4 regions of the Pseudomonas sp. Soil_N_39 genome follow, and region 4 is predicted to be linked to each of the others. Evidence: predicted binding sites of a transcription regulator. Region 4 holds the regulator's gene; each other region holds the start of a gene.

Region 1 (3,208 bases), on a different contig from region 4:
TCCAGCAATGCCCGCGGGCAGCCGAAGTTCAGGCGCACGAACTGCCCGGCATCGTCAGCAAAATCCAGCCCGGCACTCAGCCCGACCTTGGCTTCTTTCAAGAAGAACCCTTGAGGGTCATCCAGCCCCAATCCGGAGCAATCCAACCAGGCCAGGTAAGTGCCTTGGGGCACAGTCATGGTGACGCCCGGCAGGCGAGTGTTCACCGCCTCTACCAGGTAATCGCGGTTGGCTTGCAGGTACGCCTTCAAGGCCTCGAGCCACGGACCTGCTTCGCTATAGGCCGCACGGGTCGCTTCCAGGCCCAGGGCATTGACGCTGTCGACCATGCCGGCCCGGGCACTGTTGACCCGCTCGCGCAGCTTGGCGTTCTGGATAATGGCGAACGATGTTTTCAGCCCAGCGATGTTGTAGGCCTTGCTGGCCGACATCAACGTGATGGTGCGCTCGGCAATCTCCGGGCTGAGGGAGGCGGTCGGAATGTGCACGCGGCCGTCGAAACACAGTTCGGCATGGATTTCATCGGAGATGATCCAGGCGTCCTGCGCCAGGCAAATGTCGGCCACGGCCTTGAGTTCTTCGCGCTCGAACACTTTGCCCAGCGGGTTGTGGGGATTGCTCAGCAACAGCGCGCCGCCACCCTGCAACGCCTCGCGCAATGCCGCCAACGGCGTATGGAACTCACCGTTGACCGGGGTGAACGGCAACTCCACTTTATTCAACTGCCAATGATCGGGGGCGTGGCGCAGCGGCGGGTAGTTGGGCACCTGCACCACGACGTTCTGCTGGGGGGCCACCAAGGCGTGCAGCGCCATGTTGAAACCCGGCTCGACACCGGGCAGGAACACGATCTGCTGGGGCTCGACGCGCCACGCGTATTTGTCCCAAAGATCGGCGACGATGGCCGCACGCAGATTGTCCTGGGCGACGCTGTAGCCCAGCATCGGATGTTCGAGGCGCTTGTGCAGCGCGTCGATGACCACCGGCGGGGCGGGGAAGTCCATGTCGGCCACCCACATTGGCAACACATCGGCCGGGTAGCGGCTCCATTTGGTACTGCCGGTGCCGTGGCGCTCCAATACGGTGTCGAAATCGAAAGTCATGGGGGTTCCATCAGTCTGTCATGAGATGGCGAACATCATAAAGCAAAGACCGCCGAGAAAAGCTTGGTGGCGTAGTGCTACTAATTGATGATAATCAGTTAAAATTCTCACTCGACACGCCGCTAAGCCGTTTACGCCATTTTGGTAACGGACCTACAAGTCTTTGAAAAGGACGACCCCCATGACTTTGCCCGTGCGCTTTCACGATCACCACCGTAAAGCCGACCGCATCATGCTGGGGCTGCTTTGGCTCACGCTGCTGTATTCCCTGAGCCTGGCATTCCTGCATTCGACGTTCACCCAGGCGCTACTGGTGGGGGCGACCACCTGCGTGGCGAGCACCGCGCTTTATCGCGTTTTGGCCGGCACCCGGGCCATGCGCTGTGTCATCGCGGTCGCGCTGATGGTCATGGCGGCACTGCACATCAACCAGACCCACGGCGTGATCGAATTCCACTTCGGGATCTTTGTGCTACTGGCCGTGCTGACGTTTTACCGTGACTGGCTGCCGATTGTCGTCGCCGCCGCCACCATCGCTGTTCATCACCTGGGGTTTCACTGGCTTCAACACCAGGGTTATCCAGTGTTCGTCATGGGTAGCCACGGTGGCTGGTCGATGGTCTTTCTCCACGCGTTCTACGTGGTGGTGGAAAGCGTGATCCTGATTTACCTGGCGAACCAGAGCCTGGCCGACGCCACGGAAAACCAGGAGGTGCTCGACAAGGTGCTGGCGGCGGCCGCCCAACTGAGCAACGACACCGGCAGGCAGCACAGCGATGGCGTCAAGGTCTCTTCGAGTGAGCGTTTCGATCATTTCCTCCAGCAGGTCACTCAACTGGTGGACGGCGTGGTACGCGACACCCGCAACCTTTCGGACCTGGGCCAGGACCTGTCCCAGGTAGGCCAGACCCTGGAAACCGGTGCCCGTCACCAACTGGATGAAGTGGCACAGATGAGCGGTGCGATCGGCCATCTGGTCCAAGCCATGGAAAACATTGCCGGCCATGTCGACCAGACCCTGCAGCGTGCCGGCCAGGCCAACGAGCAGGTCACCCTCGGGCGCAGCACGGTTGACCAGACCCGAGAAGAGATTGTCGAGCTGGCAGGGCGTATCAACCTGACCAACGAAACCGTGCAGGTCTTGGCCGAGCAGGCACAGCAGATCGGTCAGGTGCTGGATGTGATCAACGGCATTGCCGAGCAGACCAACCTGCTGGCCCTCAACGCCGCCATTGAGGCGGCCCGGGCTGGCGAACAGGGCCGTGGGTTCGCGGTGGTGGCCGACGAGGTCCGCACCCTGTCACAAAAGACCTCGGCGTCTACCACCGAGATCCAGCAGATCATCGCCAAACTGCAGCAAGGCAGCCGCCAGGCCGCCGTCGCGATGCAAGACAGCCGCGACGGGGTGGAGCGCTGCGTGTCCGCCAGCCAACTGGCTTCGCAACTGTTGCACGCCGTCGTCGAAGACATTGCCGTGATCAACCATTTCAACGACCTGATCGCCAGCACCACCCAGGAACAATCCAAGGCATCGATGGGCATCAACCAGCGCCTGCAAAGCGTGCAGGCCGTGGCTGAGCGCAATGCGGACAACATTGGCATCCTGACTCGCAGCAGTCAGTGCTTGCCGCCGTTGGCGGAGCGCTTGGCGGTGTTGGGGCAGGCGTTTCACGGCAAGGGCGGGGCGGCCTGAGTCGAGCTCGGCTTTCACACTGGTTCTCGGGTCGAAAATCCAGCGCTCACCACAAATCCCTGTGGGAGCGAGCCTGCTCGCGATAGCGGTGGATGAGGCAACATTGATGTGAACCATGATCGCATCTCACCGCTCGGTCTGCTCGGCAGACCGAGCTTTTCCCGCACAAATGTATCTCTTTGTATCCAGCCCCCCTGTCGATACGGACTGTTTCTTTCAGGCCCGTCCGTGACATATCCGGGATACCTCACCGGCGTCAAATGAACCCATCGAGACCGCCCCCGCCGTCTCGGGTCATTCGACGTTGGAGACAGTGTCATGAGCCGCAACCCCCAGCATCGCCCAGCGTATGCCACGCCTAGCCCTTGGCGCGGTAGCGGCCAACGCGCGGGACGGCGTGCCATCGCCAGTG
Region 2 (3,208 bases), on a different contig from region 4:
GAGGGCGGTTACCTGACCGAGGCGGTGCGGCGCAAGCCGTATTCGGTGATCCTGCTCGATGAGGTCGAGAAGGCCCATCCGGATGTGTTCAACATTTTGCTGCAAGTGCTGGAGGATGGTCGCCTGACCGACAGCCACGGGCGCACGGTGGACTTTCGCAATACGGTGATCGTGATGACCTCCAACCTGGGCTCGACGCAGATCCAGGAGCTGGTGGGCGATCGCGAGGCGCAGCGCGCGGCGGTGATGGACGCGATCTCTACCCATTTCCGTCCGGAGTTCATCAACCGGGTCGACGAAGTGGTGATCTTCGAGCCGTTGGCCCGGGATCAGATTGCCGGCATTACCGAGATCCAGTTGGGTCGCCTGCGCAGCCGCCTCACCGAGCGTGAGCTGAAATTGCAGTTGAGCGGTGAGGCGTTGGACAAGTTGATTGCGGTGGGTTACGACCCGGTCTATGGCGCACGGCCGCTCAAGCGAGCGATCCAGCGCTGGATCGAAAACCCGCTGGCACAGTTAATCCTGTCCGGGCGCTTCATGCCGGGCGAAACCGTGACCGGTACGGTGGAGAACGACGAAATCGTCTTCAACTGAAGGCCGGCTTTGGCGACGATGGAAATGGCCTTGCCTTGCAAGGCCATTTTTTTCATCAGGCCGTTGAACTCAAAGGAAAAGGCTTGTAAAGTGCGCCCCGCAGTACGTCACCCCAAGGGCGACTTCTCACTGAGAAGGAATCCAAAATAAGTTGCAAATCATTGTCTTGAAAGCAATTTAAGGGGTTGACAGAGGTTTTGAAGATTGTAGAATAGCGCGCCTCAGACACACGAACGCAGCGATGCTTAAGGGTAGAAGAGGTTGAAGCGAGCTTCAACGTTGTAGCTTCAAAATTGCAGTAACTTGAAATATCAGTTCCGTGATAGCTCAGTCGGTAGAGCAAATGACTGTTAATCATTGGGTCCCAGGTTCGAGTCCTGGTCACGGAGCCATTTTAATCGGGGTATAGCGCAGTCCGGTAGCGCGCCTGCTTTGGGAGCAGGATGTCAGGAGTTCGAATCCCCTTACCCCGACCATATTTGGGTCGTTAGCTCAGTTGGTAGAGCAGTTGGCTTTTAACCAATTGGTCGTAGGTTCGAATCCCACACGACCCACCATTTTTGAAACCAGCTCGCTGGAATCGAATCTTAAGATCAGAGGCCAAAAGCGCTGATCGAGGAAGGCGACTTGCGAAGGTCGCCTTTTTTTTACCGGGGTATAGCGCAGTCCGGTAGCGCGCCTGCTTTGGGAGCAGGATGTCAGGAGTTCGAATCCCCTTACCCCGACCATACTAAAAATCCTCGTATCGAAAGATACGGGGATTTTTTTTGCCTGCAATAAAGTGGATCGACTTAAGACATCGTACAACTTGCCGATAACCCAGCGACAGGGGCCTGGCCCCACCTCAGGCCACCAATAAAAAAGGCACTCCCCTATGTCGCTTCGTCAGTTGAATATCGCCCCCCGTGCCGCGTTGGGGTTTGCCTTGATCGCCGTGCTGGTGGCGTTACTCGGGGTGTTTGCGCTGGGTCAGATGTCGAGCATTCGTGACAGTGAAGTCGCCGTGGAAACCCAGTGGCTGCCCAGCATTCGTGAGGGGGGCGATATCCGCGAGTGGATGCTGCGGATCCGCACCATCTCCCTGCGCATGGCCCTGGACCAAGACCCGAAGAATATCCCGGTGTACCGCGCACAAATGGACACGCGCGACAAAGAACTGGGCGAAAAAATCGCGGCTTACGAAAAACTCGTCGTGACGCCTGAAGGCAAGGCCCTTTACGACCAGTTCAAGCAGACCTTTGCCGCTTACCGTACCGGTATCGCGCAATCCTTCACCTTGGCGGAGCAAGGGCGTCGGGACGAGCTGATCAAGCTGCTGCTGGTGGACATGAAGACCGTGGTGGACGGTTCCGGCAAGCAGCTCAACGATCTGGCGGAGTTGTTCTCCAAGCAGGTGTCCGTCGAGAGCCAGAAGTCCCAGGAGCACTACGCCAATTCCCGCATGATCGTCAGCCTGTTCATTGTGCTGGCCGCCCTGGCCACGGTGGCCCTGGCCATGCTGCTCACGCGCAGTATCGTCAAACCCTTGGGCGAGGCCTTGAATGCCGCGGAGAGCGTCGCCCGGGGTGACCTGACCCGGCCAATCGAGACCCATGGCAACGACGAAGTGAGCCGCCTGCTCAAGGCGTTGGCGGCGATGCAACAGAATCTGCGTGAGACCCTGCAGGGCATCAGCGGCTCTGCCGCGCAATTGGCCACCGCGGCCGATGAGCTGAACGCCGTCACCCTCGACAGCACTCAAAGCTTGCAGCAACAGAACAACGAAATTGAACAGGCCGCCACTGCCGTCACCGAGATGACCACCGCTGTGGAGGAAGTGGCGCGCAATGCGGTTTCCACCTCCGATGCCACCCGTCAGTCCAGTGAATCGGCCTCCCTGGGGCAGCAGCGGGTCAGCGACACAGTCGATGCCATCGGCGCCCTCGCCAGCGATGTGCAGGTGACCGGCGGCTTGGTGCAATCGTTGGCCAACCAGTCGCAGGATATCGGCAAGGTGCTGGACGTGATCCGCGCCATCGCCGAGCAGACCAACCTGCTGGCTCTCAACGCGGCCATTGAGGCGGCGCGGGCGGGTGAGAGCGGGCGTGGGTTTGCGGTGGTGGCCGATGAGGTGCGGGCGCTGGCGTATCGCACGCAGCAATCGACCCAGGAAATCGAGCAAATGGTCCAGGGCATGCGCAGCGGTGCCACCCAGGCACTCGATTCCATGCAGGCCAGCTCCAGTCGCGCCGCCAGCACCTTGGCCATGGCGGAGCGGGCAGGGGACGCGCTGCAGACCATCACGGCCTCGGTCAATGAAATCCACGAACGCAACCTGGTCATCGCCAGCGCCGCCGAAGAGCAGGCGCAAGTGGCCCGTGAGGTGGATCGCAACCTGGTGAACATTCGTGATTTGTCCGTGCGCTCGGCTTCCGGCGCGGACCAGACCAGTGCCTCCAGCCATGAGTTGTCGCAGCTGGCGAATTCGCTGCGTACGATGGTGCAGCGGTTTCAGGTTTGATCGATGGATGGCTCGGACAGTGAGCCTGCCCGAGCTCAAGTCTTGACTGTACCGCCCCCATCGCGAGCAAGCTCGCTCCCACAGGATGACCGCGATCAACTGTGGGAGCGAGCT
Region 3 (3,208 bases), on a different contig from region 4:
CCGGCGGTCTGGTGTACGCGTACGCTGGTCTGGCTGCGGTCGGCCATCAGGATCATCACCCGGCGCATGCCACAGGCCACCAGGACGTCCCGCGCCGAAGTCGTCAGGTGCATGGCATTGCGGAAGGGGCTCGGCTCCACCAGCATGGAGGAGCATTGTTTGCGCCACTGGCTCAGGTCTTGGGCGCTGGGCGGAGCGGCGGGCAGCAAGCCGGGGTGGATACGGCGGCTGCCCGCAGGCCAGATCAGCGCTACGGCCGGGTGCCAGAGGTCCGGCATGGCGTGATGATGGGCACTGTTGACCGCTTGTTGGTGCAGCTGTTGCTGGACCTCATCCATCGACATCTGCAGATACAAACTGGTGAGGTACTGCCAGCGGGTGATAGCGGGGCTGTCCCAGGCCTGTTGTGCGGCCAGTGCCAGACCGTTGGCCAGCAACACGGTGTTGGCCGGCTGGTTGAGCCAGCGGCGCAGGGTCGGGTCGTCGTCCAGGCGATTCTGCTGGCGTAGCGGGTGTTCGCTGTCCCGGGCGATGCGCAGGACTTTCACCAGCTCGCGGCGTTCATTGAGCAGCAGGCGGTAACCTTGCGCCACCCAGATGGGCAAGCGCCAGGTCTCCACCAGCGCCAGGCAGATTTCCATCAGGCTGACGCCGAACAGCTCGCGCTCTACCTTGTGTGCGGGCTCGCCTTTATGGACGACCCGCAATTCCCATTCCCCAAGCAATCGCGGGTGGGTCAGGGCCAGGGGCCAGAGCGGCGACAGGAACAACAGGCTGCCCCAGTGTATGTCTTGCCACAGCCGTGCCAGGCGGCTGGCAAAAAAACCATTGGCCTGTTGCGTGGCGTGCTGGCTGATCAATTGCAGTTGGCGCAAGGCGAGGGGGATTTCGGGCCCGGGCAACGACGGCAGGCGGGCGAGCAGTTCCTCGGTACGCTTGAGGCCGAGGCGGTTGATGGCCACTTCGAGGTTTTCCGCAGGTTCAGCGAGGCTGCCATGGGTGTGATGGTTGGCTTCGCGGATGACGCTCAGGGCCAGGGCGGGACTGTCTTGCATCAGGTCGGCGATGTCGCGCAACGAGCGGCGGCTGTCGGCGAGGGCCTTGCAGACCAAGTCGTGGCTGGCCTGGGGTACCGGCAGATGCACGCCGTTGAGCAGTTTTACCCAGCCGTCGAGGGTGGTCGGTCGGGGCGTTGGAACCTTGGTTTCGTTAGTCATGGCTGGACGTGATCATCGTATGAATTCTCTACGCCCGGAACGGGGCAAATTGGCTTTTCGCCAGAACAGCCTATAGTCTGGCGCAGTTTTGCCGATAAGTAGAAGAAGAGATTTTTCAGCTTCCGAATATGACCTTGAACCCGACTTAAATAAGTACTTTCTATCTATGGCTAAAATTATCGGCATCATTGTCGTGTTCGCGAGCGTACTCGGCGGATACGTGCTCTCCCATGGCAAGATTGCCGCCCTGATCCAGCCCTTCGAGGTACTGATCATCGGTGGCGCGGCCCTCGGTGCATTTTTGCAGGCCAACCCTGGCTATATGACGATGCACGTGCTCAAGAAATCCCTGAGCATGTTCAGTTCGCGCTTCAGCCACACCTTCTACCTCGAGGTGCTGGGGCTGATCTACGAGATCCTCAACAAGAGTCGCCGCGAAGGCATGATGGCGATCGAGGGCGATATCGAAGACGCCGCCGCCAGCCCGATTTTCGCCAAGTATCCCTCGGTGCTGAAGGATGAACGCATGACGGCGTTCATCTGTGATTACCTGCGCATCATGTCGTCCGGCAACATGGCGCCCCATGAGCTCGAAGGCCTGTTCGACATGGAGCTGTACAGCCTCAAGGAAGACCTGGAGCACCCGTCCCACGCGGTCAACGGCATCGCCGACGGCATGCCTGGCTTCGGTATCGTCGCGGCAGTATTGGGGATCGTGGTGACCATGGCCTCCCTGGGCGATGGCGACCAGAAATCCATCGGCCTGCACGTCGGTGCGGCACTGGTGGGTACCTTCTTCGGTATTTTGGCCGCGTACGGTTTCTTCGGTCCGCTGGCCCATTCCCTGGCCCATGATGCCAAGGAAGAACTCAACGTCTACGAAGCCATCAAGGCGTCCCTGGTGGCTTCGGCGTCGGGCATGCCGCCATCGCTGGCGGTGGAGTTCGGTCGCAAGGTCCTGTACCCGGCGCACCGTCCAAGCTTCGCCGAGTTGGAACAAGCGGTTCGCGGTCGTTAAGTTATGGAAAATAATCAACCGATCATCGTCAAGCGCGTCAAGCGCATAGCCGGCGGGCACCATGGCGGTGCTTGGAAAATTGCCTTCGCCGACTTCGCGACGGCGATGATGGCGTTCTTCTTGGTGCTGTGGCTGCTGTCCACGGCAACCCCGGAACAGAAGATCGCCATCGCCGGTTACTTCAAGGACCCGGTCGGCTTTTCCGAAAGCGGCACACCCTACATCATTGACCTGGGCGGCTCGCCGACCCTGGCGCCGGAAAACACCCTCAACCCCGAGGTCAAGTCCCAGCCCCAGCCCGACAAGGTGACGGTGGATTCCGAGCAGGTCGAAGGCATGGCCGAACAGGTCGAGCGCGAGCGCCTGGAGTTGCTGTTGCAGGAATTGCAGAACAAAGTTGAAGAAAATCCGCAACTGCAGAAATTCAAGGACCAGATCCTGTTCGAGATCACGCCGAATGGCCTGCGCATCCAGATCATGGACGCTGATAACCGGCCGATGTTCGACTCTGGCAGCGCGCGCCTGAAACCGTATTTCGAAGACATCCTGCTGGCCATGGCCGACACCATCAAGGCGGTGCCGAACAAGATCAGTATCAGCGGTCACACCGATGCCAAGCCTTACGTTGGCAAAGGCGATTTCGGTAACTGGGAATTGTCGGCCAACCGCGCCAACGCGGCCCGTCGCGCCCTGGTGGCCGGTAGTTATCCGGACGAGCAGGTGGCACGGGTGGTCGGCTATGCGTCTTCGGCGCTGTTCGACCGCAAGGATCCGCTCAACCCGGTCAATCGGCGTATCGATATCGTGGTGTTGACCAAGAAGGCGCAGAAAGCGATCGAGGGCTCACAAACCGACGATCCGGCGCCCGATCCTGCCCCGGGCGAGGGCGCGCCGGGTGAAGTGCCTGCTTCGCCCGCCACACCTGGCGCGGCGGTCGATCCGAACGCGTTGCCGGCGGACCAGCAACCCGTGC
Region 4 (3,208 bases):
TTTGCATCTGCCGCGCCGTCATCAACTGGTCAGTCGTGCCGTGAGTGTGCAAATGCAGGAAGAACCCAGCGAAGAAGCCATGGCTGACATGTTCGCTGACATCTACCACAGCCCGAGCAAGCAGGTCGGCTGAGGTAATCATGAATATTTTTTGTACCTACATCGATGGTCTGCCATGCATTGTTCCTTATGCGAACGCGCAGCCAGTAATGTGGCCTCCGTCTAAGAAGACAAGGTAAAGAACGAACATGGGCAGCATGCATCCCGTACAGGTGATCGCGGTGACCGGCGGCAAAGGTGGCGTCGGGAAGACTAACGTGTCAGTGAACTTGTCCCTGGCTCTGGCAGAGCTTGGCCGACGGGTCATGCTGCTGGACGCCGACCTGGGCCTGGCGAACGTCGACGTGCTGCTGGGGCTTACCCCCAAACGCACCCTGGCGGACGTGATCGAAGGCCGCTGCGAACTGCGCGACGTGCTGTTGCAGGGGCCAGGCGGGATTCGTATCGTGCCGGCTGCCTCCGGCACCCAGAGCATGGTTCACCTGACCCCAGCCCAACACGCGGGCCTGATCCAGGCTTTCAGCGACATCGGCGACAACCTCGATGTGCTGGTGATCGATACCGCGGCCGGCATTGGCGACTCGGTCGTCAGTTTCGTGCGCGCCGCCCAGGAAGTGCTGCTGGTGGTCTGCGACGAACCGACGTCCATCACCGACGCCTACGCCCTGATCAAACTGCTGAACCGCGACTATGGCATGAACCGCTTCCGCGTCCTGGCCAACATGGCCCAGAGCCCGCAGGAAGGACGCAACCTGTTCGCCAAGTTGACCAAGGTCACCGATCGCTTCCTGGACGTCGCCCTGCAATACGTCGGCGCGGTGCCTTACGACGAAAGCGTGCGCAAGGCCGTCCAGAAGCAACGTGCCGTCTATGAAGCCTTTCCACGTTCCAAATGCGCGCTGGCGTTCAAGGCGATCGCCCAGAAGGTCGATACCTGGCCATTGCCGGCCAATCCTCGCGGGCATCTGGAGTTTTTCGTCGAACGTCTTGTGCAACAAACAGCAGGGCCCGTGCTATGACAGCCAGCGGTTACAACCATCTCTACAAAAAATCGGCACGGGACGCCCAATACGAATTGATCGAGCGTTATGCGCCACTGGTCAAGCGTATCGCCTACCACTTGCTGGCGCGGTTGCCGGCCAGTGTCCAGGTCGAGGACTTGATCCAGGCCGGCATGATCGGCCTGCTTGAAGTGTCGAACAAATACGACGCCAGCAAAGGCGCCAGTTTCGAGACCTATGCCGGTATTCGCATTCGCGGGGCGATGCTCGATGAAGTCCGCAAGGGCGATTGGGCGCCGCGTTCGGTGCACCGCAATACCCGCATGGTCAGTGACGCGATTCGGGCAATTGAAGCGAAAACCGGGCGTGACGCTAAAGATCACGAAGTTGCTGCCGAACTCCAGTTAAGTCTCGATGATTATTACGGGATTTTGAACGATACCTTGGGCAGCCGCCTGTTCAGTTTCGACGACCTGCTGCAGGACGGCGAACACGAAGGGCTGCACGAGGATGGCGCGAGTGCTCACATGGAGCCATCGCGTGACCTGGAAGATGAACGTTTCCAGAGCGCGCTGGCGGATGCGATTGCCAATTTGCCGGAGCGTGAGCGACTGGTCTTGGCGCTGTACTACGACGAAGAGCTGAACCTCAAGGAAATCGGTGAGGTCCTGGGGGTCAGCGAATCGCGGGTCAGCCAGTTACACAGCCAGTGCGCGGCCCGTTTGCGGGGGCGTTTGGGGGAGTGGCGAGCGCGTTGACAGGCAGTGTGGGGACACTGCGACGAGGCTGGCCTGGCAGGTACTGCGCCAGTCTCCATCCGTTGTGCTCCGGACCGTTGTCGAGTGTTGTGCCGGATTGATTGAAATGGCGCGTCCAGGTGCTGGGCGCGTTTAAGACTGCTTGGAGGTCGAATTGGACAAGAACATGAAAATCCTCATCGTTGATGACTTCTCAACGATGCGGCGGATCATAAAAAACCTGTTGCGTGACCTTGGGTTCACCAACACGGTCGAGGCGGATGATGGCGTCACAGCCATTCCGGTCCTCAACAGCGGGAGCATCGACTTTCTGGTGACTGACTGGAACATGCCCGGCATGACCGGTATCGACTTGTTGCGCCATGTGCGCGCCGACGAAAAGCTCAAGCATCTTCCGGTGCTGATGGTCACTGCCGAAGCCAAGCGCGAGCAGATCATCGAAGCGGCCCAGGCCGGTGTAAACGGCTATGTGGTCAAACCCTTCACGGCCCAGGCGTTGAAAGAGAAGATCGAAAAAATCTTCGAACGCATCGGTTAACTGCGCCACGGGGGAGCTATGGACAACGAATCTTCAATGGGCGATTTCGAATCGACCCTGAAAAAACATGCCCGCGAACTGGTCGACAGCCTTGAAAAAGGTCGCTTTGGCGATGCGGTTCAAATGATCCATGAGCTCAACCAGACCCGTGACCGCGGTCTGTATCAGGAAGTGGGCAAGCTCACGCGTGAACTGCACAGCGCGATTGTCAATTTCCAGATCGACCCGCACATGCCGCAGGCCGAGGAAGTCTCGCAGATCACCGACGCCACCGAGCGCCTGGGGTATGTGGTCAAGCTGACCGAGGCCGCGGCGAACCGCACCATGGACCTGGTGGAAAGTGCAACGCCGCTGGTCAACGGCCTGAGTGAAGAAGCCCAGGCCTTGAGCACCGACTGGGGCCGGTTCATGCGTCGCGAAGTCGGTGCTGAAGAGTTTCGGGAGCTGGCCCGTCGGGTCGACGGTTTCCTGGCGCGCAGCAGCACCGAGAACCGCGCCGTGGCAAGCAACCTCAACGACATTCTGCTGGCCCAGGACTATCAAGACCTGACCGGCCAGGTGATCAAGCGTGTGACCCAATTGGTCACCGAAGTGGAAAGCAACCTGCTCAAACTGGTGTTGATGGCCAGCCAGGTCGACCGCTTTGCAGGCATCGAACACGACCGTGAAGCGATGCTTGCTGAAAAAGATCCACAAAAACATCTCTCTCAGGGTGAAGGTCCGCAAATTCATGCCGATAAAAGAGAAGACGTTATGTCCGGTCAGGACGATGTGGACGATTTGCTGTCCAGCCTTGGATTCTGAGTTTTAGCCCTGTTTTAGGAGCAGCCATTAATGAGCTTCGGCGCCGA

The links. Region 4 encodes FliA, which starts transcription of late flagellar genes. Its sites were predicted from a motif close to CTAAAGTTTNNNNNNNNNNNGCCGNTAA; they were not measured.
Region 1: a site for FliA is predicted at 1,202-1,229, ahead of AC3A5O_RS00510 (methyl-accepting chemotaxis protein). Genes of this name have one in related genera too.
Region 2: a site for FliA is predicted at 1,385-1,412, ahead of AC3A5O_RS24530 (methyl-accepting chemotaxis protein). Genes of this name have one in related genera too.
Region 3: a site for FliA is predicted at 1,288-1,315, ahead of motA (flagellar motor stator protein MotA). Genes of this name have one in related genera too.

The regions. Positions count from the first base shown of each region.
Region 1 covers NZ_JBDGLI010000001.1:123,530-126,737, forward strand. The annotation lists gene AC3A5O_RS00505 (MalY/PatB family protein) at 1-1,103, opposite strand, end outside; gene AC3A5O_RS00510 (methyl-accepting chemotaxis protein) at 1,285-2,796, shown strand.
Region 2 covers NZ_JBDGLI010000021.1:49,526-52,733, reverse strand. The annotation lists gene clpB (ATP-dependent chaperone ClpB) at 1-594, shown strand, start outside; tRNA gene AC3A5O_RS24550 (tRNA-Asn) at 911-986, shown strand; tRNA gene AC3A5O_RS24545 (tRNA-Pro) at 994-1,070, shown strand; tRNA gene AC3A5O_RS24540 (tRNA-Lys) at 1,076-1,151, shown strand; tRNA gene AC3A5O_RS24535 (tRNA-Pro) at 1,246-1,322, shown strand; gene AC3A5O_RS24530 (methyl-accepting chemotaxis protein) at 1,469-3,094, shown strand.
Region 3 covers NZ_JBDGLI010000024.1:63,857-67,064, forward strand. The annotation lists gene AC3A5O_RS26030 (HDOD domain-containing protein) at 1-1,217, opposite strand, end outside; gene motA (flagellar motor stator protein MotA) at 1,384-2,235, shown strand; gene motB (flagellar motor protein MotB) at 2,239-3,208, shown strand, end outside.
Region 4 covers NZ_JBDGLI010000005.1:160,529-163,736, forward strand. The annotation lists gene flhF (flagellar biosynthesis GTPase FlhF) at 1-133, shown strand, start outside; gene fleN (flagellar synthesis regulator FleN) at 249-1,079, shown strand; gene fliA (RNA polymerase sigma factor FliA) at 1,076-1,819, shown strand; gene AC3A5O_RS10015 (chemotaxis response regulator CheY) at 1,986-2,357, shown strand; gene AC3A5O_RS10020 (protein phosphatase CheZ) at 2,376-3,161, shown strand; gene AC3A5O_RS10025 (chemotaxis protein CheA) at 3,192-3,208, shown strand, end outside.